DNA from 4 places in the Streptomyces sp. NPDC002795 genome. Region 1 is predicted to be linked to each of the others. Evidence: riboswitches for the same ligand, from Rfam matches in the RefSeq annotation. Region 1 holds a riboswitch; each other region holds the start of a gene.

Region 1 (7,840 bases):
TGCCCTTGTCGCGCAGCTGCACGATGTCGACGCCGCCGCCCAGCACGGCGTCGAGGAACTCCGGCAGATCGCCCTGGCGCTTGCGCGCGTCGGTGCACAGGTAGAGCCGCGCGTCGGCGAGCAGTGCGCGCTTGGAGTCCGCCATGAAAGTCCCCCCGTGGGTCGTGCGATGTCGGTGGCGTGCGCACCACGAGGGTCGCGGTGCGCACGCCGGACGGTTGTCGGGTCAGACGGCGAGCGCCTGGGCGCGACGCTTCACCTCCGTGCCACGATTCTCGCTCAAGGCCTGCGCGGGCGTGCCCGGCAGGCTCGGGTCGGGGGTGAAGAGCCACTCCAGCATCTCTTCGTCACTGAAGCCGTCGTCCCTCAGGACCGTCAGGAGGCCGACGAGCCCCTTGACGATCTTGTCGCCGTCGATGAAGGCGGCGGGCACGTGCAGTGCCCTGTTCTCACCGCGGCGCACGGCGATCAGCTGGCCTTCCTTGACCAGCTGCCGCACACGCGTCACCTCGACATCGAGCTGTTCCGCGATGTCGGGGAGGTTGAGCCAGGCAGGGACGAGAGCATCGATCTTTGCGTCAATCTCGGTCACAGGACAAGCCTGCCATCCCGGACTGACACTCGGAAGCCGGGCCGGTGCGGATGGACCACAACTCCTCCCGTTTGCCCCCTTCTGTCACGGCTTGGGCGCCGCCGCGGACTTCAGCGGGCGGGCCGGATCCGCGAGGAGCTCCGGGTCGAGCGCGGTCCCCGCCTGGATGAGCTTGCGCCCCTGGGCCAGGTCACGCGGCTTGCCGACGGCGAGCACCGCCACCAGGGCGCCGCCACGCAGCCAGCACACCGACCAGGCGGCACCGGCGGGGTCGCCGCGCCACACCGTCGCGTCGGCGCCCGCGTGGTGCCCGGCGTACTGCACGAACCGGCCGAACTGCTCGGACCAGAAATAGGGCACCGGGTCGTACACCGCCGGGGTCTCGCCGACGATGTTCGCAGCCACCGTGCGCGGCCCCTGCAGCGCGTTGTCCCAGTGGTGGACCATGAGGCGCTCTCCGTAGCGCCCCGAGGGGAACGAGGAGCAGTCCCCCACCGCGTACACGTCGGGCACCGACGTGCGCAGTCCGTCGTCCGCGAGGACCTCGCGGTGGGCGCCCAGTTCGATGCCGGAGCCGGCCAGCCAGCGGGTGGCGGGGCGGGCGCCGATGCCGACGACGACGGCTCCCGCGGGCAGCCGCGTGCCGTCGTCGAGGACCACGACGCCCGGCTCGACGCGCTCCACGCGCGCGTGGGTGCGCAGCTGGGCTCCGGCGTCGGCGTACCAGGTCGCCATGGGGGCGGCGATCTCGGCGGGCAGCGCCCCGGCCAGCGGCCGCTCGGCGGCCTCCACCACCGTGACCCGGCAGCCGGCCTCACGGGCCGCGGTGGCGAACTCGGCACCGATCCAGCCGGCGCCCACCACCACCACGTCGTGCTGCTCGGCGAGGACGGGCCGCAGCCGCTCGGCGTCGTCGAGCGTGCGCAGCAGGTGCACCCCGGGGGCGGATCGCGCGCCCGGCAGCTGGACGGGTTCGGCGCCGGTCGCCACGACCAGCACGTCGTACGGGACCGGCCCTTCGGCGGTGTCCACCTCATGGTCACCGGGGCGGAGGCCGGTCACCTCGCGGCCCAGCTCCAGGGAGACGCCGAGCGCCTCGAAGTCCACGTCGAAGGCCGAGCCCTCGGCCTTGCCGAGCAGCACCGCCTTGGACAGCGGAGGCCGGTCGTACGGCTGGTGGGGTTCGGCGCCGAGCAGCGTGACCGCGCCGGTGAAGCCCTGTTCGCGCAGCGCGACCGCGGTCTGCACACCGGCCATGCCCGCGCCCACGATGACGACGTTCCGCTGCCCCGAAGGCGCTCCGCTCCCGCTCCGCTGCTCACTCACGGGATCAACCTTATGCACCTGATCTTTCGTCAGTCAGCGATGCGGACCACTCCGGCGCCGTGACGTCCTGCACACCTGTCGGCGGTTTAGATCCTCTGGGGGGCGAGCTCCTCGACCACGCTGGTGCCGCTGCCCTCCTGCGACTCCCACGCCCAGGTCTCGTCGAGGCGCACCCGGCCGTCGGGGAGCTCGGACACGGTCGAGACGCAGTGGCCCGAGGAGGTGGTTCCGTCGGTCTTCAGCTGGACGTAGCGGAAGTCGATCTCGTCCCCGGAGCGGGTGCCCACAAGGTGCCCCTCCACGACATCGCCGCCTACGTAGGCGGCGGAAACGCGGCCGTCCCGCTCCCGGTACGTGAAGCGGGTCCGCGTACCCACCTGCCCCGGGGCCTGGTCGGCGACAGGGGACAGAACAAGACCGTCGAGAGAACGGGCCACGGGCTGAGACTCCCTTACTGGAGGCCAAGGTGAACGGCTAGGGTGGCCAACGTAGAGCACTCGCGGGAGCCCGTACGCAGCGGGCTGAGAGGGAGGCTGGGCGGCCTTCGACCGTACGAACCTGATCCGGGTCATACCGGCGAAGGGAGGGGCTTGACGCCCATGTCGTCCATGCCTTCACCGCACCCCGTCCACCCGCACACCCGCGACGTCCTCGTCGTCGGTGGCGGCATCATCGGTCTGGTCACCGCCTGGCGGGCCGCGCAGCGCGGTCTTTCCGTCGCGGTCGCGGACCCCGAACCGGGCGGCGGGGCCGCTCAGGTGGCGGCCGGAATGCTGGCCGCCGTCACCGAACTCCACCACGGCGAGCAGACGTTGCTCGGCCTGAACCTCGCCTCCGCGCGCCGCTACCCGGACTTCGCGGCGGAGCTGTCCGAGGCCACCGGGCAGGACCTCGGCTACCGCGCGTGCGGCACGCTCGCGGTCGCGCTCGACGCAGACGACCGCGCCCACCTGCGCGAACTGCACGCGCTGCAAACGAAGTCGGGGCTCGAGTCCGAGTGGCTCTCGGGCCGCGACTGCCGCCGCCTCGAACCGATGCTGGCCCCGGGCGTGCGCGGCGGACTGCGCGTCGACGGGGACCACCAGATCGACCCGAGAAGGCTCGCGAGCGCCCTCGTGACGGCCTGCGAGCGCTCCGGCGTGACCTTCCACCGGTCGTGGGCCGAAAGGCTCCGTGTCGTCCGCGACCGGGCGTGCGGCGCGGTCCTCGCCGACGGCACCGAACTCTCCGCAGGACAGGTGGTCCTGGCGGCGGGCAGCCGCGGCGGACAGCTCGCGGGCGTGCCCGACGCGGTGCTGCCGCCGGTGCGCCCCGTCAAGGGCCAGGTGCTGCGCCTGACGGTGCCGAAGCGGTACGCGCCCTTCCTCAGCCGCACGGTCCGGGCGGTCGTCCGCGGCGGCAACCTCTACCTGGTGCCGCGCGTCAACGGCGAGCTCGTGGTCGGCGCGACCAGCGAGGAACTCGGCTGGGACACCACGGTCACCGCGGGAGGCGTCTACGAACTCCTGCGGGACGCCCACGAACTCGTCCCCGGCATCACCGAACTCCCGCTCACCGAGACCCGCGCGGGCCTGCGCCCCGGCTCCCCCGACAACGCCCCGCTCCTGGGGCCGACCGCCCTGCCCGGTCTCCTCCTGGCGACCGGGCACTTCCGCAACGGCGTGCTCCTGACGCCGATCACCGGCGACACCATGGCGCACGTCCTGACCACCGGTGAACTCCCGGAAGAGGCCCGCCCGTTCACCCCGAAACGCTTCGACACCGCCCTCCTGGAGCAGCCCGTATGAACGTCCACGTCAACGGCGAGCCGCGCACGGTGACCGCGGGCACCACGCTCGACCTCCTGGTCACCACGCTCACCACCGCACCCAAGGGCGTCGCCGCCGCCCTCAACGAAACCGTCGTCCCCCGCACCCAATGGCCCGCCACGGCGCTCTCCGAAGGAGACCGCGTCGAGGTCCTCACGGCCGTACAAGGAGGCTGAACCGTCCATGGCCGACGACACTTTCGTCCTCGGGGGCGACCCGTACTCCTCACGTCTGATCATGGGCACGGGCGGGGCGCCCAGCCTCGATGTCCTGGAGCGCTCCCTGGTGGCCTCCGGAACCGAACTCACCACCGTGGCGATGCGCCGCGTGGACGCGAGCGTGCACGGTTCGGTGCTCTCCGTCCTGGAGAAGCTGAACATCCGGGTGCTGCCGAACACGGCCGGCTGCTTCACCGCGGGTGAGGCCGTCCTGACGGCCCGCCTCGCGCGCGAGGCGCTCGGCACGGGCCTGGTGAAGCTGGAGGTCATCGCCGACGAGCGCACCCTGCTGCCCGATCCGATCGAGCTGCTCGACGCAGCGGAGACGCTGGTGGACGACGGCTTCACGGTCCTGCCCTACACGAACGACGACCCGGTCCTGGCCCGCAAACTGGAGGACGTCGGCTGCGCGGCGATCATGCCGCTCGGCTCCCCCATCGGCTCCGGGCTCGGCATCCGCAATCCGCACAACTTCCAGCTGATCACCGAGCACGCGCGCGTGCCGGTGATCCTGGACGCGGGCGCCGGCACTGCCTCCGATGTGACACTCGCCATGGAACTCGGCTGCGCGGGTGTGATGCTCGCCTCCGCGGTGACCCGCGCGCAGGAGCCCGTCCTGATGGCCGAGGGCATGCGGCACGCGGTGGAGGCGGGGCGCTTCGCGTATCGGGCCGGGCGGATTCCGAAGCGGCACTTCGCGGAGGCGTCTTCTCCTGCGGAGGGGCGGGCTTGGCTGGATCCGGAGCGGCCCGCGTTTCAGGCCGGCCGGACGGGGTGACGGTCTCGGGGCTCCGCCCCGGACCCCGCGCCTCACACGCCGGCGGGGCTTGAGAGCGGTCACAGCCTTGCTGCAGTACGGGCCCGGTCCTGCGGCACGGAAGCTGGGTGTCGGTCACTCCTCGTACACTCACCTGCGTGGACACGACCCTTCAGGACCCGTTGCTCGGGCACGTGCTCGACGGCCGCTACCGCGTCGACGCACGCATCGCGGTCGGCGGGATGGCCACGGTCTACCGGGCCGTGGACACCCGCCTCGACCGCGTGCTCGCGCTCAAGGTGATGCACCCCTCGCTGGCCGCCGACGTCTCGTTCGTGGACCGCTTCATCCGCGAGGCCAAGTCGGTGGCCCGCCTCTCGCACCCCAACGTCGTGGGGGTGTACGACCAGGGCACCGACGGCGCGTACGTGTATCTGGCGATGGAGTACGTGGCCGGCTGCACCCTGCGTGACGTGCTGCGCGACCGGGGAGCCCTGCGGCCCCGCGCCGCCCTCGACATCCTGGAGCCGGTCCTCGCCGCCCTGGGAGCGGCCCACCGCGCGGGCTTCGTGCACCGCGACATGAAGCCGGAGAACGTCCTGATAGGGGACGACGGCCGGGTCAAGGTGGCGGACTTCGGCCTGGTCCGCGCGGTGGACACGGTCACGAACACGACGGGGACGGTCCTCGGCACGGTCTCGTACCTGGCGCCCGAGCAGATCGAGAACGGCACGGCGACGCCGAGCGTGGACGTCTACGCGTGCGGTGTCGTGCTCTACGAGATGCTCACCGGAAGCAAGCCGCACGCGGGCGAGTCCCCCGCCCAGATCCTCTACAAGCACCTCCACGAGGACGTGCCCCCGCCCTCGGCCGCGGTCCCCGGCCTCCCCTTCGAGCTGGACGAACTGGTCGCGTCGGCGACCGCGCGCACCCCCGAGGTGCGTCCGCACGACGCCGTGGCGCTCCTCGCGCAGGCCAGGGGCGCCCGGTCGACGCTCACCGACGCCCAGCTGGACGCGGTGCCGCCGCAGGCGCGCGACACGGAGTACGTGGGGGCCGACGACCGTACGAGTGTGATCCCGCGCGCGGTGGGCACGCCCGTACAGCTGCCGCTGCCCACGGACTCCGCCGACCAGGCGCAGCTCAACCGGACGAGCCGCCTGGAGATGCCGCCCCAGCCGCCCGCGGCCCCCGGACCGGCTCGCGGCCGCGGTCGCGGCCCGCAGCGTCGCACGCTCGCGATCCTCGCGGCGGTCCTGCTGGTCCTCGGTGTCGGCACCGGCGTCTGGTACATCAACTCCGGCCAGTTCACGAAGGTCCCGTCCGTCCTCAACCAGACGCAGGCGAAGGCCGAGAAGCGGCTTGCCGACGCGGGCCTGGAGAGGGGCACGGTCGGCCGCGAGTACAGCGACACGTACAAGCGCGGCACCGTCATGGACAGCGACCCGGGCTCCAGCGACCGCATCCGCAGCGGCGGCACGGTGGACCTGACCGTGTCCAGGGGCTCGAAGACCGTGAAGGTCCCCGACCTCAGCGGCACCCCGCTGGACACGGCGAAGAGCGACCTCAAGAGGGGGGACCTCGAACCGGGCATGACCACCAAGGAGTTCAGCGACCAGATCGCCAAGGGCTCGGTGATCAGCACGGATCCCGGCGCGGGCAAGACCCGCAAGGCCGGTTCCGCCGTCGCCCTGGTCGTCTCCAAGGGCTCCCCCGTGGACGTCCCCGACGTCACGGGCGAGTCCGAGCAGGACGCCATCGCCGACCTGGAGGACGCCGGCCTGAAGGTCGAGATCTCCACGAAACGGGTCAACTCCGAAGAAGACAAGGGCAGTGTCGCCCGGCAGTCCCCCGCCGAGGGCAAGCAGCTCGCCGAGGGTGACACGGTGACTCTGACGATCTCCAAGGGCCCCGTCATGGTCGAGGTCCCCGACGTCACGGACCTGAAGGTCGACGAGGCGAAGTCGCGGCTCAGCGCGGCGGGCTTCGAGGTGGAGGAGAACCGCGGCCTGCTCGGCCTGTTCGGCGACACGGTCAAGAGCCAGTCGGTGGAGGGCGGCGACGAGGCCCCGAAGGGCTCCACGGTCACGATCACCATCCGGTAGCGGCAGCCCGGCCCCGGGCATTCGAACACCCGTGACACCCTGGGCCGGGTGAACAGCAGCATCCGCAATCCGATCGGCGGCCATGTCCCCGTGGCCGGCGGCCTCGCGACCGTAGGACTCTCCTACGCCCGTGACCTCCAGGCCGAAACCGTCCAGGTCTTCGTGGCCAACCCCCGCGGCTGGGCCACGCCGCCCGGAAACCCCCGGCAGGACGAGGACTTCCGCGAGCGGTGCGCCGCGGAGAACATCCCGGCGTACGTCCACGCCCCGTACCTGATCAACTTCGGTTCGCACACCGAGGCGACCGTCGACAAGTCCGTGGACTCCCTGCGCCACTCACTGCGCCGGGCCCGCGCGATCGGCGCCCTCGGCGTCGTCGTGCACACCGGCTCCGCGACCGGCGGCCGGGACCGCGAGGTCGCCCTCGCGCAGGTCCGCGAGCGCATGCTGCCGCTGCTCGACGAGCTGACGCACGACGACGACCCGTTCCTGCTCCTGGAGTCGACCGCGGGCCAGGGCTCCTCCCTGTGCTCACGTACCTGGGACTTCGGCCCGTACTTCGACGCCCTCGACCGCCACCCCAAGCTGGGCGTCTGCCTCGACACCTGCCACATCTTCGCGGCGGGCCACGACCTCACGGGCCCGGCCGGCATGAAGCAGACGCTCGACCTCCTCGTGGACACGGTCGGCGAGGGCCGCCTCAAGCTGATCCACGCCAACGACTCCAAGGATGTCGTGGGCGCGCACAAGGACCGGCACGAGAACATCGGCTCCGGTCACATCGGCGAGGACCCGTTCCGCGAGCTGCTCGCCCACCCCGCGACCGAGAACGTTCCCCTGGTCATCGAGACTCCCGGCGGCAAGGAGGGGCACGCGGCGGACGTGGCGCGCCTCAAGGAACTCCGAACCTGAGGAATACCCCTGGGGGGTATATGGTTCCCTTGGTGACAGCATCCGCAGCGACCACTGGGGGAACCATGCAGCACGAGACGCACACCGGGCACGAGCACCACGGCGCACCCGGCACCGGCGGC
Region 2 (7,840 bases), on a different contig from region 1:
CCGCCTCCGGCACGCCGTGCCCCTGTGCGAGGCCGACCGCGACGGCCGAGGCGAGGGTGCAGCCGGTGCCGTGGGTGTGGGCGTTGTTGTGGCGCGGCGAGCGCAGCCAGTGCTCGTCCGCGCCGTCGGTCAGCAGGTCGACCGCCTCGCCCGGGAGGTGGCCGCCCTTGATGAGCGCCCAGCGGGGCCCGTAGGCCAGCAGTCGCTCGGCTGCCCGCCGCATGTCTCGTTCCGCGGTGTCCGACTCGACCGCGACGCCGGTGAGTTCGGCGACCTCGTCGAGGTTCGGGGTGACGACCGTCGCCACCGGCAGCAGCCGGTCCCGTACGGCGTCGATCGCGTTGTCGGCGAGCAGCCGGTCGCCGTGCTTGGAGACGCTGACGGGGTCCACGACGACGGGGGCCTGCGCCTCGGCCAGCAGCTCGGCGACGGTGACGACCATGTCGGGGTCGGCGAGCATGCCGGTCTTGAGCGCCTGGACGCCGATGTCGTCGACGACGCTGCGGTACTGGGCGCGCACGGCGTCCAGCGGGAGGCTCCAAGCGCCTTGCACGCCAAGGGAGTTCTGGGCCGTCACGGCGGTGAGCACGCTCATGCCGTGCGCGCCGAGGGCCAGCATGGTCTTGAGGTCGGCCTGGATCCCGGCGCCTCCGCCGGAGTCGGACCCGGCGATGGTCAGCACGCGGGGCGGCGCGACCGCGGGGGCCTCGGTGACAGGTGTCTCGGTCATGCGGAGGCATCCTTTCGGGCACGGTTACGGGTATGGGTACGCGGGTGCGGGCCGCCGGCCCACGCGTCGGCGTAGGACCGGGCCGCGGCGCGTGGGTCGTCGGCGGCGCAGATGCCGGACACGACGGCGGCTCCAGCCGCGCCCGCGGCCCGCAGGTACGGCAGGTCGTCGGGGGTGACACCACCGATGGCCACGGCGGGCAGCTCGCTGAGCCCGGCCAGTGCGGCGAAGCCGTCGCGGCCGAGTGGTTCAGGGGCGTCGGCCTTGGTGCGGGTGGCGTGCAGGGCGCCGATGCCGACGTGGTCGACGCGCGCCGGGGACGTCGCGGCGGTGTGCAGCTCGTGGGCGGTGGCGGCGCTCAGGCCCAACACGGCTTCGTATCCGATGAGTTGGCGTACGGAGGCCGCGGGCAGGTCCGACTGGCCCACGTGGACGCCGGTGACGCGTGCGCCGTGCGAGCGCGCGGCCAGGAACACGTCGACCCGGTCGTTGACGATCAGCGCGACATGGTCGGGGAGGACCTCGGCGACGTCCAGGACGGTTCGCAGGAACTCCCGTCCGCTCGCGTGCTTCTCGCGGATCTGTACGGCGGTGACACCTCCGGCCACGGCCCGCTCGACGGTCTCGGCCACGGTGCGGCCGCGGGCCGCGCACTGGTCCGGGTCGGTGACCAGATACACCGACAAGTCGGCTCCGGTACCCATCGGTTGAGTACGTGCCGTCATGACACCTCCGCCCGCTTCGCCAGGTCCTCCGGGGTGAGCGCGGCGAGCGCGTCCAGGAATCCGACGGCGAAGCTGCCCGGACCGGCCGCCGTCCGCGCCGCGGACTCGGCGGCGACGGTGTACGCGCTGGTGGCGGCGACGGTCGTCGCGAACCGGTCCTCGTCGACCGCGGCGAACGCGGCCATCACGGCGCCCAGCGCGCAGCCGCCGCCGGTCACGCGGGTCAACAGGGCGTCCCCGTTGGCGATCCGGGCGCTGCGCGTCCCGTCGGTGACGTAGTCCACGGGTCCCGACACGGCGACCACGCTGCCCGCCGTGCGCGCGAGTTGCGCTGCCGCGTCCTCGGCGTCGCCGACACCGTGGGAGGCGTCCACACCCCGGCCGCCACCGCCCGCGCCCGCGAGCGCGATGATCTCGGAGGCGTTCCCCCGGATCACCGTCGGGCGCAGCGCGAGGAGGTCGGCGGCGAGCGCGGTGCGCACGGGCAGCGCGCCGATGGCCACCGGGTCGAGCACCCATGGTGTGCCCGCTTCGGCCGCGGCCCGCGCCGCCTCGGGCATCGCGGCGCGCTGTTCGGCGCGCGGGGTGCCGAGGTTGACCAGCACGCCCGAGGCGACGCGGGCGAAGGGCCCCGCCTCGTCCGGGATGTCGACCATGGCGGGCGCGGCACCCACCGCGAGCACGACATTGGCGGTGAACCCGGTGACCACCGCGTTGGTCAGGCACTGCACCAGCGGTGACTCGTTCTGTACGCGCCCGAGCGCCTGCGCCGCGAACGCGACGAGGTCATCGGGGCGGCCAGGGTGGCTGGGGGACGTGTGAGGCATGGGGTGGCTCCAAGTACAGGAGGTGCGAGGTGCTCGGGCTCGTACAGCGGGTCAGGCGCGTCGCCGCAGCCGCAGCGGCGCGTACACGGCGGCGGCCACGAGGAACGCCACGTAGTACGACACATCCGCGCCGTGCAGCGTTTCGGCCACCGGACCCACGTACAGGCTGGTGTCCATGAACGGGACCGCCGCGGCGAAGGCAGCCGCGAAGGCCAGCAGGGCGGGCCAGGCGGGCTGTCGCCGCTCGCGCTCGGCGGCGAGGTCGATCGGTGCTCCGGCCCGCGCCTTCGCCCGCGCGCGCCAGTCCACGAGGACGATCGCCACGAAGCCGGGGATCCAGTACCCGACGAACAGCAGCACATTCTGGAATCGCGCTGTGGTGTCCGCGGCGTGCATCCACAGCACGAGCGGGAAGCCGAGCGCGGCGGCGAGGGCGGCGGCCGCCGGGCGCGGGATGCGCACCCCGATGGTCTGCAGGGCCAGCGAGCCGCTGTAGTCGTTCATGGCGTTGCTGCACAGCGCGGCCAGCGCCACCGCGAGGAGCCCGAATCCGCCGACCACTCCCCCGCCGAGGATCTTGTCGACCCCGGCCGCCGTCTGGTCGGTGAGCACGGAGGCGCCCCACAGGCCGAGCGCCTGGACGGCCACGAACGACACCAGCAGCCCGAGGAGCGTGTACCAGAACATGCGGGTACGGGAGGTGGTGGCGGGCAGATAGCGGCTGAAGTCGCTGGCGTACGGCGCCCAGGACAGGCTGAGGCTCAGCGCGATGGTGCTGGTCAGGACGAACGCGCCGACGCGGTCGGCCCCGTGCACGGAGCCGTGGGCGGCGGGGTGCACACCGTCGAGCAGCCGCCAGGCGATGAGCGCGAACGCGGCGCCGAGCACGAAGGTCATGACGATCTGCAGCCGGTGGATGGCCTCGTAGCCGAAGACACCGAGCAGTCCCTGGGCGAGCAGCATGACGAGGACGCCGACCCAGAACGGCCAGCCGAACAGCCGGGCCAGCGCGTCACCGCCGAACAGGCCGATCAGCGCGTCCCAGGCGATGGACGACAGCCATTGCAGCACTCCGGGCAGTACGACTCCGCGCCCGAACGCGAGCCCGGCCAGCGGCAGTTGCCCCGCGCCGGTCCTGCTTCCCCACGTCCCCAGGTAGGCGGTCGGCACGGCGCCGACGAGGGTTCCGAGGACGACGGCAGCGAGCGCCGTGGTGAAGTCGAGTCCGAGCGCGATGCCGACGGTGCCGGTGAAGACTCCGGTCATCGTGAGGTTCGGGGCGAACCAGACGGTGAACAGGCGCCCGGCTCCGCCGTAGCGGTTGCCCTCGGGGACCGGTTCGATGCCGTGCCCCTCGATGCCGAGGTCGCCGGGTGCCGCGGGCATCCGCCCGTCGAAGGCGCCGCTCTCGCGGTCGGCAGGCAGGCCATTGGAAACATGCGCCACAGGCATGAGACATCCCTCCGCCAGTACGAACTGGTTCAGGTTCGACGGGTGTGTTCTCAGCCCTTGGGTGGGGCACCCCGTGTCCGGTTACGGCGGCCAGGGTAACGCGGTGGCTCGTGGCGTCGCACGGGTGGGTTCCGGGGTTCCGCGGTGCCACCCCTCTACCTCGCCCGGCTCGGGGTCGGCAAGGAGGTCCGCGCAGCCGTTGGCCGAGTTCCGTCGGGTTTGCGACGCCGCGGTCCTCTCCCGCCGCGCGGGCGGGGGCCTGCGTCCGCACGGGCTCGCCGGGAAAACCGGCCGAGTTCCGTCGGTCCCCAGGCAAACACCGCGCGAGCTTGATCATCGCATCGAGCGAATGTCGCCGACTTTCCTTGGCCCGGCGGGCGAGGCGGACCTTACGGTGATTCTGGTTCTGGACGCATTACCTGTGAATTGTCCACCTTTCCTTTTTCTGTCCCGTCGCAACGGGCATGCGCGCTTTCGCCCGACCAAAGGGAGCTCACCCGATGACAGTCGACTCGACCACCCCGGACACCGCGGCGGCCCTGCCCAAGCAGACCAGCCTCGGCACGGCGGCCGCCCGTAATCTCGCCACCACCACCAAGTCCGCCCCGCAGATGCAGGAGATCACCTCGCGGTGGCTGCTGCGCATGCTGCCCTGGGTGGAGACCAAGGGCGGCGTCTACCGGGTGAACCGCCGCCTGACGTACACCGTCGGCGACGGGACCATCGAGTTCATCCAGGACGGCTCCGACGTCCGGGTGATCCCCCGCGAACTCGGCGAACTGGCGCTGCTGCGCGGCTTCGACGACGTCGACGTACTGACCGCCATCGCCGACCGGTGCGAGCAGCGCGACTTCCGGGCCGGCGAGACACTGGTCGAGCGCGGGGCGCCCGCGGACCGGCTGCACTTGATCGCCCACGGACGTGTCAGCCAGTTCTCCGAGGGTGGTTACGGCGACGAGGTCGCGCTCGACGTACTCGCCGACGGCGACCGCTTCGGGGACCACGCGCTCCTGGACGAGGACGCCCGCTGGGAGCAGACCGCGGTCGCCGAGACCGCGGGCACGCTGCTCACCCTGTCGCGCGCCGACTTCGCGGCCGTGCTGTCCGCGGCGCCGCCCCTCCAGGCACACATCGACGCGTTCAAGTCGCTCGCGGGCCGGGGCCAGAACCATCGCGGCGAGGCCGAGATCCCGATGTCGGCGGGACACGTGGGCGAGCACGAACTGCCCGGCGCGTTCGTCGACTACGAGGCGAGGCCGCGCGAGTACGAGCTCTCGGCCGCCCAGACGATCCTGCGCGTCCACACCAGGGTCGCCGATCTCTACAACGAGCCGATGAACCAGACGAAGGAGCAACTGCGGCTCACCATCGAGGCGTTGCGTGAGCGTCAGGAGCACGAGCTCGTCAACAACCGGGAGTTCGGCCTGCTCCACAACGCCGACTTCAAGCAGCGCCTCCAGCCGCACTCGGGACCGCCGACCCCGGACGACCTGGACGAGCTGCTCTGCCGCCGCCGCGGCTCGAAGTTCTTCCTGGCGCACCCCCGCACGATCGCTGCGATGGGGCGCGAGTTCAACGCGCGCGGGCTGTATCCGGACCACGTCGACCTCGGCGGCCAGCAGGTCCCGGCCTGGCGCGGGGTGCCGATCCTGCCCTGCAACAAGATCCCGGTCACCAAGGAGCGGACCAGCTCGATCCTCTGCATGCGTACCGGCGAGGACAACCAGGGTGTCATCGGCCTGCACCAGACGGGCCTGCCGGACGAGTACGAGCCGGGGCTCTCGGTCCGGTTCATGGGCGTCGACGAGCAGGCCATCACCAAGTACCTCGTCAGCACCTACTACTCCGCCGCGATCCTCGTGCCGGACGCGGTCGGTGTGCTGGAGAACGTGCAGATCGGCCGCTGGCCCAGCAGGTAGCGGGGCGAGGCCGCCGCCGACCGTCCCACCAAGGAGCCCTCAAGGAGACATGGATGCCCCCGCCCGAGCCGACACCTCCTCAGTCGAGCCTGCCGGAAGCGGTCTCCCGCTTCGGGGCGCAGGTCCTGGCCGACGCCGCGGCCCGCGCCCGCGACATCGGCGCCGTCACGGGCGGCCCGCCACGTGTGCCCTCGCAGGCCGCCGAGGCTCCTACGGTCGAGCCGCCGGCGCCCGAAGTTCCTTCCGCCGGAGCCGACTTGGGGCGGCTGCTGCGCGGGCCCAGTGGCCTCGGCACGGCGGGGCTGCGGCTGACCGCGCGGCCGGAGCCGACTCCCGCGGACCCGGCTCCAAGTACCGCGAAGGGCCGACCCGTTCCCGGCCTGTACCACCACCCGGCGCCCGATCCCGATCCCGTACGGGTCGCGGAGGTCAGCCGAAGGATCAAGTCCTGGGCGATGGACGAGGTCGACCTGTACCCCGACGACTGGGAGGAGCAGTTCGACGGATTCTCCGTGGGCAGCTACATGGTCGGCTGTCACCCGGACGCACCCACTGTCGACCACCTCATGCTCGCCACCCGGCTGATGATGGCGGAGAACGCGCTGGACGACTGCTACTGCGAGGACCACGGGGGCTCGCCCGTCGGCCTCGGCTCGCGGCTACTGCTCGCACACACCACCCTCGACCCGCTGTACACGACGCGGGAGTACCAGCCGCAGTGGGCCGAGTCGCTGTACGCGGACGCGCCCCGGCGCGCGTACCGCTCCGCCATGGAGTACTTCGTCCAGGCGAGCAGCGCCTCGCAGGCCGACCGCTATCGGCACGACATGGCCCGCCTGCACATGGGCTACCTCGCCGAAGCGGCCTGGTCCGAGCACGACCACGTACCGGAGGTGTGGGAGTACCTGGCGATGCGTCAGTTCAACAACTTCCGCCCCTGCCCGACCATCACCGACACCGTCGGCGGCTATGAACTGCCGGCGGATCTGCACGCCCTGCCGGACATGCAGAAGGTCATCGCGCTCGCGGGGAACGCGACGACCATCGTCAACGACCTGTACTCGTACACGAAGGAACTCGACGCTCCCGGACGGCACTTGAACCTGCCGGTCGTGATCGCGGAACGCGAGGACCTGTCCGACAAGGAGGCCTACCTCAAGTCGGTCGAGGTCCACAACGAACTCATGCACGCCTTCGAGACAGAGGCCGCGGCCCTGGCCGCCGCCTGCCCGCTCCCGAACGTCCAGCGCTTCCTGCGGGGCGTCGCGGCGTGGGTCGACGGCAACCACCAATGGCACCAGAACAACACCTACCGCTACAGCCTGCCCGACTTCTGGTAGAGAAAAGGACTCATCAGTGACCAGCACCGAACTCACCGCCACGGCCCCCAGCACCTCCCCGTACATCCCCGAGCCGGCCACGCCCTATCAGGGGGACATCGCCCGCTACTGGGACGGCGAGGCCCGGCCGGTCAATCTGCGGCTCGGCGATGTCGACGGTCTGTACCACCACCACTACGGCATCGGCGCGGTCGACCACTCCGCGCTCGGTGACGGAGCGGGTGGCGCGAACGAGCAGAAGCTGATCGCCGAGCTGCACCGCCTTGAGTCGGCGCAGGCCTCGTACCTGCTCGGGCACCTCGGTGACATCGGACGCGAGGACACCCTGGTGGACGCCGGCTGCGGCCGCGGCGGCTCGATGGTGATGGCGCACCAGCGCTTCGGGAGCAAGGTCGAGGGAGTCACACTCTCGGCCAAGCAGGCCGACTTCGCCAACGGGCGGGCCGAGGAACTCGGCATCCAGGACAGCGTCAGGGCGCGTGTCTGCAACATGCTGGACACCCCGTTCGACAGCGGGCAGATCGCGGCGTCGTGGAACAACGAGTCGACCATGTACGTCGACCTGCACGACCTGTTCGCCGAACACTCCCGCATCCTGGAGGTCGGCGGCCGCTATGTGACCATCACCGGCTGCTGGAACCCGCGGTACGGCCAGCCCTCGAAGTGGGTGTCCCAGATCAACGCGCACTTCGAGTGCAACATCCACTCGCGCCGGGAGTATCTGCGCGCGATGGCCGACAACCGCCTCGTCCCGCAGACCGTCATCGACCTCACCCCCGACACTCTCCCGTACTGGGAGCTGCGGGCCACGTCGTCGCTGGTCACGGGGATCGAGGACGCGTTCATC
Region 3 (7,840 bases), on a different contig from region 1:
TCTGGGTGTGCCCGGAGTGCAACAGGAGAAAGGGTAAGCAATTCCCCCTTGACTCAACGGGGGTGCCCCTCATCATCGATCCCACTCGCATCGATCCATGGGATCATCTAATTCTGGATACGGCTAACGGGCTTTTGGCTCCACGCTTCCTGGACGACGATTTTGACGCCATGGGCGAGGCAACCCTCGACGTTTTGACCTGCATAAATTTCGAGTCGGTCACGGAAGGGCGGAAGCGCGTAATTCGCCGTTACTACGAAGGAGTTGAACGGGTCTTGGAGGGCGGTGGTTCTCCCGGCCGGTTCGCCGCACTCGCGCGCGAAGTGCGAGAAGATGAGTACGGTGTATCAGCTTGGTTTGCGCTCCGAGAAGGGGCTACCGAGGAGCGCTTTCGAGTTCTGAAGGAAAACTTCCCGCATTGCTGGCGTACCTTTGTGAGGCTTGCCCTACAAAGTTAGAAAACTGGGAATTCGCTGGCGACTACGGGGCAGCGTGCAGTTGCGTACGATTCCATTGCGTGGCAATCACGACTCGCGGCCGTGATCAATTGCGCACGTCAGTGGATCACCTGCACAGGTGAGAGGCCTTGCAGGCCAGGTCAGTCAGCACCGCAAGGTGATCGGGGCTACGTCGTAGTGCAGCGGAGTCAGGCGAGGGAGTGGTCGAATCCGTCAGGCCAGTCCAGGGCGAACGGCGGGCCAGGACGTGTCGGCTGCCAGCCCTGGGTGAGGGCCCATGTGATGGCGGCACTCACATCCCGAGGGAGCACAGTGGCGCTCGGCGCCCCGAACCAGTTGCTGGCGTGAGGCTGGTTCGTGGTGACGACGAGGGTCGTGCCCGGTTCGTCTGCGTGCTGCACCGCGTACGTGCACGGCCGGGCGCAGAGGGCCTGGTCGTACGTCGGCCGGCCCCGCAGGCGCCAGCGGTAAGTCGTTCCGTCGACGACGATGCGCCGCGAGCCCTTGCGGTTGAGTGCCACAGCGTCCCCCATGCCCTGTGCTGGCCGTGATGCTAGCTGGTCAGAGCGTGGGGGAGTCGGCTCTCCTGGGCCGTCTCTGGGCCGTCCAAGGCCGCTCAACGGTGACCAACGGCGACCGCCAGTGACAGGTGTCCCACACGACGGCCCCAGGTCACCCCCATTCGTCTGCGACACTGGTAACGCTATGCCTAAGCCCGGAGAACTGACGTTCGTCGCCCCCCGCGGAGCCAAGAAGCCGCCGCGGCACCTTGCTGATCTTTCGCCTGCTGAGCGGAAGGAAGCTGTTGCCGCGATCGGTGAGAAGCCGTTTCGCGCCAAGCAGCTGTCGCAGCACTACTTCGCGCGGTACGCGCACGATCCCGCGGAGTGGACCGACATCCCCGCGGGGTCGCGCGAGAAGCTGCGGGAGGCGTTGCTGCCGGAGCTGATGACCGTCGTGCGGCATCTGTCGACCGACCAGGACACCACGCGCAAGACGCTGTGGAAGCTGTTCGACGGGACGCTCGTCGAGTCCGTGCTGATGCGGTATCCCGACCGCGTGACGATGTGTATCTCGTCGCAGGCGGGCTGTGGCATGAACTGTCCGTTCTGTGCCACCGGGCAGGCCGGGCTCGACCGGAATCTGTCGACCGGTGAGATCGTGCATCAGATCGTTGATGGGATGCGCGCCCTGAGGGACGGGGAGATTCCCGGCGGGCCCGCGCGGCTCAGCAACATCGTGTTCATGGGCATGGGCGAGCCGCTCGCCAACTACAAGCGGGTCATCCAGGCTATCCGCGCGCTCACCGACCCGGAGCCGGACGGGCTCGGGCTCAGCCAGCGCGGGATCACCGTGTCGACGGTCGGGCTCGTGCCCGCCATCAACCGGTTCACCGATGAGGGGCTGAAGTGCCGGCTCGCGATTTCGTTGCACGCTCCTGACGACGAGCTGCGCGACACCCTCGTACCCGTCAACACGCGGTGGAACGTGCGGGAGGTGCTCGACTCCGGGTTCGAGTACGCCGCGAAGTCCGGGCGCCGGCTGTCGATCGAGTACGCGCTCATCCGGGACATCAACGACCAGGCGTGGCGTGGCGACCGGCTCGGGCGGATGCTCAAGGGCAAGCCGGTCCATGTGAATCTGATTCCCCTCAACCCGACGCCCGGGTCGAAGTGGACCGCTTCACGGCCCGAGGACGAGAAGGCCTTCATGGACGCCATCGCCGCGCACGGCGTCCCGGTGACCATCCGGGACACCCGTGGTCAGGAGATCGACGGAGCCTGTGGACAGCTGGCGGCCACCGAGCGGTAGCCTGGCCACTGTAAGTACGACAACTACATCTGCATTTCCGACAGGGGAGCGCCACAGCGCTGAGAGTGCGGCAACCGACGGCAGGCATCGCGTCGACAGGCCGCAGACCCTCTGAACCTTGCCCGGGTCATTCCGGGTAGGAAGTTCGGACGCCACTCAAGCTGTTGCGCCCTGCCCGGAGCCCTGGCCGTATGTGCCGGAAGGCTCCGGGCAGGGCCGCGTCTTCTCCTGGTCACCTCCAGGAGGAATGAAGTAGTGAGTAAGAAGAAGTCGTCCCTCACCGTGTGCGCGGTCGTGGGGCTCGGGCTCGTCACGTTGTCCGCGTGCGGGTCCTCCGGTGGTGGCTCCGGTGCCGCGGGCGGTGACTCCAAGACCGTGACCCTCGTGAGTCACGATTCGTGGGCCGTTTCGAAGGACGTACTGAAGGACTTCGAGAAGAGCTCCGGTTACAAGGTCAGGGTCCTCAAGGACGGGGACGCGGGCGAGGCCGTCAACAAGGCGATCCTGTCCAAGGGCAATCCGCAGGGCGACGTGTTCTTCGGCGTCGACAACACCCTGCTGTCGCGGGCGCTCGACAACGGGATCTTCTCCTCGTACAAGGCCAAGGGGCTTGAGGAGAACGTGAAGAGCGAGTATCGGCTCGACAAGGGGAAGGACCGGGTCACCCCCGTCGACACCGGCTCGCTCTGCGTCAACTACGACAAGGCGTACTTCAAGAAGCACGACCTCGCGCCGCCTGCGTCCTTCGCCGATCTCACCAAGCCGGCCTACAAGAACCTGCTGGTCACGGAGAACGCGTCCACGTCCTCGCCCGGTCTCGGCTTCCTGCTCGGGTCCGCAGCGAAGTACGGCGACGACGGCTGGCAGCCGTACTGGAAGAAGCTGAAGGCCAACGGGCTCAAGGTCGTGGACGGCTGGGATCAGGCGTACAACGAGGAGTTCAGCGGGAGCGCTGGTGGCAAGAAGGCCGGCGGGGAGCGGCCGCTCGTCGTGTCGTACGCGTCCTCGCCGCCCGCCGAGGCCGTGTTCGCCGATCCGCAGCCGAAGACCTCGCCGGTCGGCGTCGCGAAGGGGACCTGCTTCCAGCAGGTCGAGTTCGCGGGGCTGCTCGACGGGGCGAAGAACGAGAAGGGCGGCAAGGCGCTGCTCGACTTCCTGGTCTCCAAGAAGTTCCAGGAGGACATGCCGCTCAACATGTTCGTCGACCCTGTGACGAAGGACGCCACGGCGCCCGCCGACTACACCAAGTACGCGGTGAAGATCGACGATCCCGAGACCATGAGCCCGCGCCGAATCGCGGACAACCGGGACGACTGGGTGAAGTCGTGGACGTCGCTCGTACTGAAGTAGCCCCAACCGTCGGCGGGAAGACGCGTGGGAACGCGGCGCGGCTCGGGCTCATGGCCCTGCCCGTCGTGTTCTTCGGGCTGTTCTTCGCCTACCCGGTCGTCGCGATCGTCGAGCGCGGGCTGCACGCCGACGGCGGCTGGCGGTTCGGGCGGATCCTGGATGTGCTCGGGCAGTCCGACATCCGGCACGTCCTGTGGTTCACGGTGTGGCAGGCGGTCGCGTCCACCGTGCTGACGCTGCTGATCGCGCTGCCGGGCGCGTATGTGTTCGCGCGGTTCGAGTTTCCCGGGAAGCAGGTGCTGCGGGCCGTCGTCACCGTGCCGTTCGTGCTGCCGACCGTCGTCGTGGGCACCGCGTTCCTCGCGCTCGTCGGGAACGGCGGGCTGCTCGACGAGCTGTGGGGCGTGCGGCTGGACACGACGGTGTGGGCGATTCTGCTCGCGCATGTCTTCTTCAATTACGCCGTTGTCGTACGGACCGTTGGTGGGTTGTGGGCGCAGCTCGATCCCCGGCAGGAGGAGGCCGCGCGGATGCTCGGCGCCTCGCGGTTCGCGGCGTGGCGGAAGGTGACGCTGTCGGCGCTCGCGCCTGCCGTCGCCGCGGCGGCGCTCATGGTGTTTCTGTTTACGTTCACGTCTTTCGGCGTCGTGCAGATTCTGGGCGGGCCGGGGTTCTCGACTCTTGAGGTCGAGATCTATCGGCAGACCGCGCAGATCTTCGACCTGTCGACCGCCGCTGTTCTGACCATCGTGCAGTTCCTCGCCGTCGGGCTGATTCTTGGTGTGCACGCGTGGACCGTGCGGCGGCGGGAGAGCGCGCTGCGGCTCGTCGACGCCGCGCACACGACGCGCAGGCCGCGCGGGGCCGGGCAATGGGCTCTCCTCGCGGGCGTGTTGGTGTCCGTCGCCCTGCTGATCGTGCTGCCGCTCGGGGTGCTGGTCGAGCGGTCGCTCGATGCTCCGGGCGGGTACGGGTTCGGGTACTACCGGGCGCTCACGGACGCCGACGGCGGGATCTTCCTCGTACCGCCGATCGACGCGATCTGGAATTCGCTCCAGTACGCGCTCGCCGCCACGGCCATCGCCGTGGTGATCGGCGGGCTCGCCGCCGCGGCGCTCACACGTCGTGCCGGGCGGCTCGTGCGCGGGTTCGACGCGTTGCTGATGCTGCCGCTGGGGGTGTCGGCGGTGACCGTCGGGTTCGGGTTCCTGATCACGCTCGACGAGCCGCCGCTCGATCTGCGCTCCACGTGGATCCTGGTGCCGCTCGCGCAGGCGTTGGTCGGGGTGCCGTTCGTGGTGCGGACGATGCTGCCGGTGCTGCGGGCCGTCGACGGGCGGCTCCGGGAGGCCGCCGCCGTGCTCGGGGCCTCGCCGCTGCAAGCCTGGCGGGAGGTCGACCTGCCGATGGTGCGGCGGGCGCTGCTGGTCGCGGCCGGGTTCGCGTTCGCCGTGTCGCTCGGTGAGTTCGGGGCGACCGTGTTCATCGCGCGGCCCGACAACCCGACGCTGCCGGTCGCCGTGGCCCGTCTGCTCGGGCGGGCCGGCGACCTCAACTACGGGCAGGCGATGGCGCTTTCGACCGTACTGATGGTCGTCTGCGCGGCCTCGCTGCTCGCCCTTGAACGGATTCGGCCCGCCAAGGCCTCGACCGGGGAGTTCTGATGTCGCTGCTGGAGTTGGACGACGCGACCGTACGGTTCGGTGGGCGCGCCGTGCTCGACGACGTGGACCTGGAGATCGCCGAGCACGAGATCGTGTGCGTGCTCGGGCCGAGCGGCAGCGGCAAGTCGACGCTGCTGCGGGCCGTCGCGGGGCTGCAACCCCTGGACGGCGGGCGGGTGTTGCTCGGCGGCGCCGACCAGGCGGGGGTGCCCGCGCACAAGCGGGGCGTCGGCCTGATGTTCCAGGACCACCAGCTGTTCCCGCAGCGCGACGTGGGGCGCAATGTCGCCTTCGGGCTGCGGATGCACGGGGCGGACAAGAGCGAACAGGCGGACCGCGTACGGGAGTTGCTGGGGCTTGTCGGGCTGCCCGGCGCCGAGCGGCGTGCGGTCGGCGCGCTGTCCGGCGGGGAGCAGCAGCGGGTCGCGCTCGCGCGGGCGCTCGCGCCGCGGCCTCGGCTGCTGATGCTGGACGAGCCGCTCGGACAGCTGGACCGAACGCTCCGTGAGCGGCTCGTCGTCGAACTGCGAGAACTGTTCGGCGAGTTGGGGACGACCGTGCTCGCCGTCACGCACGACCAGGGCGAGGCCTTCGCGCTCGCCGACCGGGTCGTGGTGATGCGGGACGGGCGGATCGCCCAGACCGGAACGCCTCTTGAGGTGTGGCGGCATCCGGCGGACGAGTTCGTGGCGCGGTTCCTCGGCTTCGACAACGTGGTGGAGGCGACGGTCACCGGGGCGGTCGCGGACACGCCGTGGGGCAAGGTTCCGGTGCCCGAGGGGTCGGAGCAGGGGGACCGCCGGCTCCTCGTGCGGCCCGCGGGCGTACGCCTCGTCCCCGCCGCCGAAGCCCAGCTGACCTGCACCGTCACCGCGCGTACCTTCCGTGGTACGCACGTCGCGGTGCACCTGCAACCGACGGACGCGCCCCGCCTGGAAGCGGCCTGCGCGCTGCGCGAGGCACCGGAACCGGGGGACGAGGTCGGGGTCGCCTTCGACGCGGCGGACATCGTGGTGCTGGGAGCGGGCGTCGCTCGGGTGGCCGGCTGAGCCGCCGAACGACGCCCGTGCCACGCCTACTTCTGCGCCGAGCCCTTGCGGCGGAGCGCGAAGGTCACGCCGCCGCCCGCGACGACCAGGAGGGCCGCGATGCCGGCGATCACCGGGGTGTTGCTGCTCGCGCCGGTCTCGGCGAGGTCCGAACTGCCCGCGGGCGAAGCCGAGTTGCTCGGCGCCGGGGCCGCCGCGGGGGCGCTCTCGGAGGGCGTCGGCTTCGCGGCCGGGGTCGAGGTGCTGGGCGCGGCGGACGTCGGAGGCGTCGACGGCTTCTCGGTGGCGCACGCCGTGGCCGGAGCGGTGACGCCGTCCTTGATGTCGTCGTCGACGTTGAAGCGGTCGGTCTTCACGTGGACGCGGTACGTCGCGCCCGGCTTCCAGTCCTCCTTGAAGGTGATCGTGGCGCCCTCCTTGGTGCCCTTCACGACCTGGGAGCCGACCTGCTCCTCGGAGCCGCCGGACGTACGGAAGACCGTGACGGTCGCCGGGGTGCCGGAGGCGTCCACGTCGGTGACGGAGATGACGCCCTGCTGGCCTTCGCAGCCGGCCTTGGCGGTGAACTCGCTGATGTCGCACGCCGAGGCGGAGCCTGCGACGCCGAGCGTCAGGGCCGTCGCGGCGGCGGCCACGCCGGCGAAGCGGACCGCTCTGGAGGAGATGCGCTGAGATATGCGGGGGGCTACGGACACAGCTGTCCTTCACGTGTGCTGGGAAGAGGAGGGGTGTGGCGCGGTGCGAACGCACCTCGAAGCTCAACACCCCCACGGTCACCGCTGGTTTATCGGTGACCGTGACGCACGGTCAATACGCGGAGCGCCTCACCGGCCACTCTTGACCCTCGCTTGACCCAACGTGCTAGCCGCGCCGCCCGAGTCGTTCGATCGCCTCGCCCGCCTCCTCGACCGTGTCCACCAGTGCGATCCGGTCCTCCATGGACCGCTCGCGGGCGAGCGCCTGGAGCAGTGGCCAGGTGGGGAGGCGTTCGGTCCAGTGGGTGCGGTCGACCAGGACCATCGGGGTGGGTTCGCCGCGCGACTCGTAGTAGTTGGGCGTCGCGTTGTCGAAGATCTCCTGGACCGTGCCCGCCGCGCCCGGCAGGAAGATCACGCCCGCGTTGGAGCGGGCCAGCAGGCCGTCCTCGCGGGTGGCGTTGGCGAAGTACTTGGCGATGTGCTCGGCGAACGCGTTCGGCGGCTCGTGCCCGTAGAACCAGGTGGGGATGCCCACGGAAGGGCCGCCGCCCGGCCAGCGTTCCCGCACCGCGAAGGCCGCGTCCGCCCAGTCGGTGATCGACGGGGTGAACGACGGTGATTTGGCGAGGAGTTGGAGCGCCTCGTCGAGCATCTGGTCGGCGAACGGCGCCGCGTACGCGCCCAGGTTCGCGGCCTCCATCGCGCCGGGACCGCCGCCCGTCGCCACCGTGAGGCCCGCGCGGGCCAGCGTCCGGCCGAGCCGGGCGGCGCCCGCGTACGCGTCCGTGCCGCGCGCCATCGCGTGACCG
Region 4 (7,840 bases), on a different contig from region 1:
CTGGTGTGCTGCAGCGAGTCGACGGTCTATGCGAACACGGAACCGCCCATCACCACCCTCTCCCTCAAACCGCGGCGGATCGGGACGTCCGTCGTGCAGCTTCTCATCGACGCCATCGAAGGCGTCGAGTCCGACCAGCCGGTCGAGCAGGTGATGCCGACCGAACTCATCGTGCGGACCTCGTCCCAGCGGCGCCCGCACCGCACCACGGTCAACCCTCCCCGCTCGCCGGGAAAGGGCTGACCGCCCCGGTCCGCCCCCTCCATCGACTTCTGCGAAGAGAAAAGTCCACACCAATTCGGGAGAAATGCACGGCGATCAGCCGCCCGTCACCGATTCACCACCCCTGGTGCATCACACAGCGCGAGCCGCATTCCTATGATGGGCGCACGACACCGCGGGCCGCTGCGACCAGGCAGTCCGATACGGTGCACAGGCGGCGCAATGGTGGTGGAGGGGTCGATGACTCAGGGGGCCGGTCTGGGATCCGCAGCGGGCACGGGGACGCTGCGCGACTTCCGTGTTCCCGCGTACGTCCATGACGTACCGGCGAACGTGCAGCCGACGGACCCCGACGTACCCCCGCCCGGCGCAGGGAATCCCGAGGATCTCTCCGACGGTTACACGCCGACCGAGCGCGATCTGCCGGTCATCAACCAGGGCGACACCGTCCAGGTCGAGGCGGCGCAGCCCGCGCCCACGGGGGACGAGGGCCTCGGCCCGCTGTACGTCGTCGGCGATGTGCACGGCTACCTCGACGAGCTGCTGGCCGCGCTCCGCGAGCAGGGCCTGATCGACGCGGAGGGCAACTGGGCGGCGGGCACCGCGCGCCTGTGGTTCCTCGGCGACTTCACCGATCGCGGGCCGGACGGGATCGGCGTCATCGACCTCGTCATGCGGCTGTCCGCGGAGGCGGCGGCCGCGGGCGGCTACTGCAAGGCGCTCATGGGCAACCACGAGCTGCTGCTGCTCGGCGCGAAGCGGTTCGGCGACACGCCCGTGAACTCCGGGGCGGGCACCGCCACGTTCCAGGCGGCCTGGTTGCTCAACGGCGGGCAGAAGGCCGACATGGACCGCCTCCAGGACGTACATCTGCAGTGGATGTCCCGGCTCGACGCGATCGAGATCGAGGACGACCACCTGCTCACGCACTCGGACACCACCGCGTATCTCGACTACGGCGACTCCATCGAGGCCGTCAACGACACGGTGCGCGAGACCCTCACGCGCAATGACGCGGACGAGTGCTGGGACCTGTTCCGCAAGTTCACCAAGCGGTTCGCGTTCAAGGACGAGGAGTCGGGACCTGGCGCCGTGCGGCAGCTACTCGACGTCTTCGGCGGCTCGCGCATCGTGCACGGCCACAGCCCGATCCCGTACCTGCTCGGCGAGGTCGGTGGCGAGGACGGGGACAGCGAGGACGGCAGGCCCCCCGTCGAGGGCCCGCATGTGTACGCGAACGGCCTGGCCATCGCCATGGACGGCGGCGTGACCATGGCCGGAAAACTGCTTGTCCAGCAACTCCCCATGGATATCTGACACTTCGCGGGGCAGACGCGAAAGCGGAGGATCCGACTGGCCACGGGCCAATTTCCGGAAACCCCCTGTCACCGCGTGCCGTGACAGCTCTACCATCGGCTTATCCGTAGCAGGCTCCCCTCCGTTTCTGCCCGACGGCTCGCACCCATGCGGGCCACCAAGCCCTACGGAGCATCGGGGGATGCACATGAACAGCGCTCCGCATTTGCTGAACGAGGACCGTCCCGAGTTCGAGCGGCTCCTCGATGACGCGCTGCGTACCGCACCGAATCGGCCTGAACTCGCCGCAGTGGGCCGGCGGCTCAACCCCGAACAGCTGCGCACCATGGCGCTCGGCGCCGCCGCACTGATCAACACGGCGGCAGCCGACGAGTACCAGCGCTACGTCAAGGTCCGCGAGGAACTGCGCTCCACGCCGCGGCTCCTGCGTCCGCTACGCGAAGGAGGCAACTCCAGCGGGGAGAGCACGGGACCGGGCGTCGCCGCGGTCGCCGTCGTGCTCGCCCCGGTCCTGGCCGGGACCGCAGCCGTGATCTTCCTGATCGTCGGCTACGTCCTGAACATGCTCAACCCGGTACCGGCCTTCGCCGGAACGCTGCTCACCTTCGGCTGGGTCTTCGGCGCGATCACCGCGGCGAGCATTCTCGTCGCGGCCGTCTGCCTGCTGCTCGCGGCGCTGCGCAATGGATCGACGTCGCTCCAGGCGAGCGCGCACGGCGAGGCGAGCGAGGAAGTGAAGCAGGCCAGGGAGGCCTGGCGCGTCGCGCTCCTGGACCGGGGCATCCTGCCGTTCCTGCGGGACGCCCTGGCGGATCCCTCGGCGGGCGGCGGCTCGCACCTCGGGGGCCGCGGAGGCTCCGGCGGGCGCATGCCGCAACTCGGTTACAACAGGCCGGGGTTCAGCAGTCCCGACGGCGGTGGCACCGCCACGGGCCAGCGCGCCGGCTATTCGAGCCCGGACTTCTCCAGCCCGGACTTCGGCGGCCCGGACCACCAGCCGGACTGACCCTCCGGCGGCCACCGGGCCGTGCCCGACGACGAGGCCCCTCGTGCACGAGGGGCCCCACCGTCATGCCGTCAGTCGGCGATCGGCAGATACACGCGGTTGCCGGCCCGCGCGAACTCCTTGGACTTCTGCTCCATGCCCTCCTCGATCTCCGAGGACGTGCTGCCGTGTTCGCGCCGGATGTCCTGCGAGATCTTCATCGAGCAGAACTTCGGCCCGCACATCGAGCAGAAGTGCGCCGTCTTCGCGGGCTCCGCCGGCAGCGTCTCGTCGTGGAACTCCCGCGCCGTGTCCGGGTCGAGGGCCAGGTTGAACTGGTCCTCCCAGCGGAACTCGAAGCGGGCGTCGGAGAGCGCGTCGTCCCAGGCCTGCGCGTCCGGGTGGCCCTTGGCGAGGTCCGCCGCATGCGCCGCGATCTTGTACGTGATGACGCCGGTCTTCACGTCGTCGCGGTTGGGCAGCCCCAGGTGCTCCTTCGGCGTGACGTAGCAGAGCATCGCCGTGCCCCACCAGGCGATCATCGCGGCCCCGATGCCGGAGGTGATGTGGTCGTACGCCGGGGCGATGTCGGTGGTCAGCGGGCCGAGCGTGTAGAACGGCGCCTCCTCGCAGATCTCCTGCTGGAGGTCGATGTTCTCCTTGATCTTGTGCATCGGGACATGGCCCGGGCCCTCGATCATCGTCTGCACATTATGGCGCTTGGCGATGGAGTTCAGCTCGCCGAGCGTCCTCAGCTCCGCGAACTGGGCCTCGTCGTTGGCGTCCGCGATGCAGCCGGGGCGCAGGCCGTCGCCGAGCGAGTACGTGACGTCGTACGCCGCGAGGATCTCGCAGAGCTCCTCGAAGTGCTCGTAGAGGAAGCTCTCCTTGTGGTGCGCGAGGCACCACGCGGCCATGATCGAGCCGCCGCGGGAGACGATGCCGGTCTTGCGGTCGGCGGTCATCGGGACGAACGGGAGGCGGACGCCCGCGTGGACCGTCATGTAGTCCACGCCCTGCTCGGCCTGCTCGATGACCGTGTCCTTGTAGACCTCCCAGGTCAGTTCCTCTGCCTTGCCGTCGACCTTTTCGAGTGCGTGGTAGAGCGGCACGGTGCCGATCGGGACAGGGGAGTTGCGCAGCACCCATTCGCGCGTGGTGTGGATATTGCGGCCGGTGGAGAGGTCCATGACCGTGTCGGCGCCCCACTTGGTCGCCCAGGTCATCTTGTCCACCTCCTCCTCGATGGAGCTCGTCACGGCCGAGTTGCCGATATTGGCGTTGACCTTCACCAGGAAACGCTTGCCGATGATCATCGGCTCGATCTCCGGGTGGTTGACGTTCGCGGGCAGCACGGCCCGGCCCGCCGCGATCTCCTCGCGCACGACCTCCGGCGCGACGTTCTCCCGGATGGCCACGTACTCCATCTCCGGGGTGATCTCCCCCCGGCGCGCGTACGCGAGTTGGGTCACGGCCTGCCCGTCCCGGCCGCGGCGCGGCTGGCGCGGGCGGCCGGGGAAGACCGCGTCGAGGTTGCGCAGCCCGCCGCGCGGCGACGTGTGCTTGATGCCGTCGTCCTCAGGGCGGGCGGGGCGGCCCGCGTACTCCTCCGTGTCGCCGCGGGCGATGATCCAGTTCTCCCGCAGCGGCGCGAGTCCGCGGCGGACATCGGTGTCGACGGTCGGGTCGGTGTACGGACCTGAGGTGTCGTACAGCGTCACCGACTGCCCATTGGTGAGATGCACTTGACGGACCGGCACCTGGAGGTCGGGGCGCGAGCCCCTGATGTACCCCTTGTGCCAGCCGATGGACCGGCCGGCCTCCTCGGTCGAGCTGGAGGCAGGCGTGTGCGCGTCCGTTGTGGTCATGAGACCTACTCCCTACGCCGGCATTACCCGGTAACAGGTTCAGCGGTCGACGCAGCGATATCCGTCCCCTGGTCACGCAGTTCCACGCTGTTTCACGTGAAACGCGCTGGGACGAAGGTCAGCGCCCTCTCAGCCCGGTGCTCCGAGCTCCCGCGATGGCAAAAGCGGCTCCACGCTAACGTGACGTACGCCGCGTTGACCAGAGGGCCCCCTCCGTTCTTGCGATGATCGGGCGGTGACCACCAGCCAGCAGCCTCCAGCTCCGCCGTCTCACCCCCCGCATGGGCACTCCCACAGCCATGGCCCAGCGGCGCCTGTCTCGCGGCACCTGCGCAAAGTGATCGCGGCCGTCCTGATCCCGTTCTCGGTCGCGGTCGTCGTGGGCCTCGCGGTGCTCTGGCCGGGCGGCGCACCGCCGCACGAGCGCAGCGGTGTCGGTTTCGACCGGCAGACGCAACAGGCCACGGTGACCCAGGTCGAGCAGGTCGACTGTTCGTCCGTGCACGCCCAGGGGCAGAGCCCGACCGGGGACCCCACGGCGCAACAGGGCACCACGGGCGAGCAGAAGACCGGTGGCACCTGCGAGAACGCGACGATCCGGATCGACAGCGGCAAGGACAAGGGCCGTACGTTCACCGAGGTCGTCCAGCCGGATTCACCGCGGCAGTTGCACGAGGGCCAGAAGGTGATCGCCGCCTACGCGCCGGACGCACCGAAGGACCTGCAGTACTCGGTCACCGATGTGAACCGCAAGGTTCCGATGGTGCTGCTGGCCGGAATCTTCGCCCTGGCCGTGGTCGTGGTCGGCCGGATGCGCGGCGTCATGGCACTGGTCGCTCTCGCGATCAGCTTCATGGTGCTGACGTTCTTCATCCTGCCCGCGATTCTTCAGGGGTCGAACCCCCTGGTCGTCGCGGTGGTCGGGGCCAGCGCGATCATGTTGATCGCGCTCTACATGTGTCACGGCCTGACGGCCAGAACCTCCGTCGCCGTGCTCGGCACCCTCGTCTCCCTGCTGCTGATCGGCCTGTTGGGCTCGCTGTTCATCGGCTGGGCGGCCCTGACGGGCAACACCGACGACAACACGGGTCTTATCCACGGCCTGTACCCGGACATCGACATGAGCGGTCTGCTGCTCGCCGGCGTCATCATCGGCTCGCTCGGTGTGCTCGACGACGTGACGGTCACGCAGACCTCTGCCGTGTGGGAGCTGCACGAGGCGAACCCGACGCTGGGCCGGCGTGCCCTGTACCGGGCGGCCATCCGCATCGGCCGCGACCACATCGCATCCGTCGTCAACACGCTCGTCCTGGCCTACGCGGGCGCCGCGCTGCCGCTGCTGCTGCTCTTCTCGATCGCGCAGAGCAGCGTCGCCGACGTGGCCAACAGCGAGCTGGTGGCCGAGGAGATCGTGCGTACGCTGGTCGGCTCGATCGGCCTCGTCGCCTCGGTGCCGGTGACCACCGCGCTGGCCGCGCTCGTGGTCTCCGCCGACCGCCCGGAGACGCGGGAGCCCGCTAAGGCCGCCCCCGCTCCTGGACGCGGTGGCGGAGGCCGGCGGCGTAAACGCTGAAAGGCGCGGAACTGCTCGGGTGCACCGCGCTGCTGAAGCGTTACGTCTGGTCCGGTGTCGTACAGGCCATCTGGTGGCGCGTGAGCCGTCTGCTGTCGTGCGAGCCGATGGGGAATCAGCCCGCGCTCTGTTCCTCGGCGAGGATCCGGTCGAGAGCCTCGTCGAGGTCGGACTCGAAGTCCGCGCCCGTCTCCTCCTGTCCCAGCGGGACGAGTTTGTCCGTCCGGTCGAGGAACGCGACGAGCGGTGCGACCCCGGCTCGGAACAGGGCCTGGTCCGCCCCGACCTGGAGCCTGATGTGCACCTCTCCCGGCATCTCACCGACGGCGCCGCCGACCCGCTCCACCGGTGTGACCTGTACATCCCCTTCGCCACTGGCCCCGTTGACCCCGTCAACGAGGAGCTCCCGGCCGAACGCCCAGGTCACGGGCGCGTCTCCGGGAAGATGGAAGGTCAGCCGCACGGCGTACGGATCGGTGGACTCGTACCGGAGCTCCACCGGAATGCGGAACGAGAGCTCCTCGGAGACGAGGAAGCTCATCATGACCTCTGCTTGAACTGCTTGTACCGACTCGCGCATCGCCTACCCCGTCAACTTGCCGTCGATTGGCCAGGAATTACCTGCCTGACACTGCTGGCATCTTGCTCAACGTACACACAGGATCACAAGGAGTGAGTTTTCAAATGCTGATAGAGAAGGCGAGTGTTCCTACCAGCTTGCCGATCTCGTGCTGCAACCGACGGGCTGTGGGCAGCAGTTTCTCCGCCTGATGGGAAGGGAGAGAAATGGCCAAAGTTGCCGCGGCCGACCCGATCGTCAGGGGGAACGCGGCGCAGGCCGCGCCCAGCGCGTACTCCTGATGCTCGACGACCGGTTCCATGCGGCCCACCCGGTCCAGTTTCCGAAGCAGCGCGCGGTCGTCGCGGACCGAATACGGAGTGATGGACTGCGCGGGATAGCGGTCGAGGTGGTCCTTGCGGGCCGCCTCGTCGAGCTGGGAGAGCAGACACTGGCCGATGGCATGGGCGTGGCCGGTCTCACGGAAGTCGGCCCACTCCTCGACGGCCGGATTGGCCGGGGTGTCGGCGACGGCGACGAGCTCGATCTCGCCGTCTCGGTAGACCGCGAAGTAGACCGGGACGCCGATGGTGTCGCGCCAGTGCCGCAGCGCATCGGTGATCATGCTGCGACGATTCTGCTGTGCGCCGCTGCTGCTCAAACGCTCGGTGGCGTCACCGAAAACGAAGACGCCGTTCTCCCGGCGGAGATATCCCTCATGAGCCAGCGTGCGCAGCAGGTGGTACGCGGTGGGAAGGGCGAGGCCGGCTTCCCGCGCGAGCTGCTTGGCCGGCGCCCCGTCGTCATGGGAAGCGACCGCCTCAAGCAGTCGCATGGCCCTCTGTACGGAGCCGATGAGTGTCTGCGGGGCGGCGGGCGCGGTATCGACCGTGGCCAAGGTTCACTCCCGATGCGCGTGGGGGACCCCCGCGTATTCGAGGCTCGCAGGGGGCTAAAGCCATCGAATTCCGGACTCTAACCCTTGGCCACCGATTGGCGCCTGCCGCGCAAGGAAACTTCCCCCGGTCGTGCGAAAGGTCGCGCGACGCAACGACCGGGACCCGCACACAAGTGCGTGCGGCTTCACCAGTCGCGGCTCCGCGACGACGATCCGACCAGGAACTTCCGCACTACGTAGATGAGTCCACCCACCAGAGCGGCGAACACGAGCACCTTGAACAGCAGGCCGATCACAAAGCCGACGACGCTGGCGATCAGACCGCCGAACACGACGATGGCGATGACCGGCACCGCGACCCACTTCACCCACCACGGCATGTCCGCGAATATCTCTCGCACTGCCATCGCTCCTTCGT

What was found. A riboswitch is a leader RNA that binds a small molecule or an ion and turns the genes downstream of it on or off. The one in region 1 is predicted to bind thiamine pyrophosphate.
Region 2: linked by a shared signal. The riboswitch ahead of ACFYWS_RS12550 (purine-cytosine permease family protein) and the one ahead of thiO (glycine oxidase ThiO) in region 1 are both predicted to bind thiamine pyrophosphate.
Region 3: linked by a shared signal. The riboswitch ahead of ACFYWS_RS36620 (thiamine ABC transporter substrate binding subunit) and the one ahead of thiO (glycine oxidase ThiO) in region 1 are both predicted to bind thiamine pyrophosphate.
Region 4: linked by a shared signal. The riboswitch ahead of thiC (phosphomethylpyrimidine synthase ThiC) and the one ahead of thiO (glycine oxidase ThiO) in region 1 are both predicted to bind thiamine pyrophosphate.

The regions. Positions count from the first base shown of each region.
Region 1 covers NZ_JBIAQB010000009.1:197,220-205,059, reverse strand. The annotation lists gene thiE (thiamine phosphate synthase) at 1-145, opposite strand, end outside; gene ACFYWS_RS27170 (Rv2175c family DNA-binding protein) at 227-592, opposite strand; gene ACFYWS_RS27165 (NAD(P)/FAD-dependent oxidoreductase) at 677-1,918, opposite strand; gene ACFYWS_RS27160 (hypothetical protein) at 2,005-2,355, opposite strand; TPP riboswitch at 2,408-2,520, shown strand; gene thiO (glycine oxidase ThiO) at 2,527-3,705, shown strand; gene thiS (sulfur carrier protein ThiS) at 3,702-3,902, shown strand; gene ACFYWS_RS27145 (thiazole synthase) at 3,910-4,722, shown strand; gene pknB (Stk1 family PASTA domain-containing Ser/Thr kinase) at 4,860-6,806, shown strand; gene ACFYWS_RS27135 (deoxyribonuclease IV) at 6,855-7,718, shown strand; gene ACFYWS_RS27130 (DUF4396 domain-containing protein) at 7,784-7,840, shown strand, end outside.
Region 2 covers NZ_JBIAQB010000003.1:681,708-689,547, reverse strand. The annotation lists gene thiD (bifunctional hydroxymethylpyrimidine kinase/phosphomethylpyrimidine kinase) at 1-730, opposite strand, end outside; gene thiE (thiamine phosphate synthase) at 727-1,455, opposite strand; gene thiM (hydroxyethylthiazole kinase) at 1,452-2,282, opposite strand; gene ACFYWS_RS12550 (purine-cytosine permease family protein) at 2,334-3,734, opposite strand; TPP riboswitch at 3,724-3,818, opposite strand; gene ACFYWS_RS12545 (family 2B encapsulin nanocompartment shell protein) at 4,235-5,653, shown strand; gene ACFYWS_RS12540 (family 2 encapsulin nanocompartment cargo protein terpene cyclase) at 5,707-6,993, shown strand; gene ACFYWS_RS12535 (geranyl diphosphate 2-C-methyltransferase) at 7,010-7,840, shown strand, end outside.
Region 3 covers NZ_JBIAQB010000016.1:160,001-167,840, reverse strand. The annotation lists partial or broken gene ACFYWS_RS36640 (HNH endonuclease) at 1-29, shown strand, start outside; gene ACFYWS_RS36635 (hypothetical protein) at 63-458, shown strand; gene ACFYWS_RS36630 (hypothetical protein) at 647-979, opposite strand; gene rlmN (23S rRNA (adenine(2503)-C(2))-methyltransferase RlmN) at 1,164-2,270, shown strand; TPP riboswitch at 2,303-2,431, shown strand; gene ACFYWS_RS36620 (thiamine ABC transporter substrate binding subunit) at 2,526-3,620, shown strand; gene ACFYWS_RS36615 (ABC transporter permease) at 3,596-5,284, shown strand; gene ACFYWS_RS36610 (ABC transporter ATP-binding protein) at 5,284-6,333, shown strand; gene ACFYWS_RS36605 (LAETG motif-containing sortase-dependent surface protein) at 6,360-7,028, opposite strand; gene ACFYWS_RS36600 (LOG family protein) at 7,195-7,840, opposite strand, start outside.
Region 4 covers NZ_JBIAQB010000014.1:128,799-136,638, reverse strand. The annotation lists gene ACFYWS_RS34465 (LacI family DNA-binding transcriptional regulator) at 1-243, shown strand, start outside; gene ACFYWS_RS34460 (metallophosphoesterase) at 463-1,539, shown strand; gene ACFYWS_RS34455 (hypothetical protein) at 1,721-2,545, shown strand; gene thiC (phosphomethylpyrimidine synthase ThiC) at 2,617-4,392, opposite strand; TPP riboswitch at 4,385-4,556, opposite strand; gene ACFYWS_RS34445 (YibE/F family protein) at 4,628-5,965, shown strand; gene ACFYWS_RS34440 (SsgA family sporulation/cell division regulator) at 6,081-6,545, opposite strand; gene ACFYWS_RS34435 (IclR family transcriptional regulator) at 6,646-7,422, opposite strand; gene ACFYWS_RS34430 (DUF5326 family protein) at 7,608-7,823, opposite strand.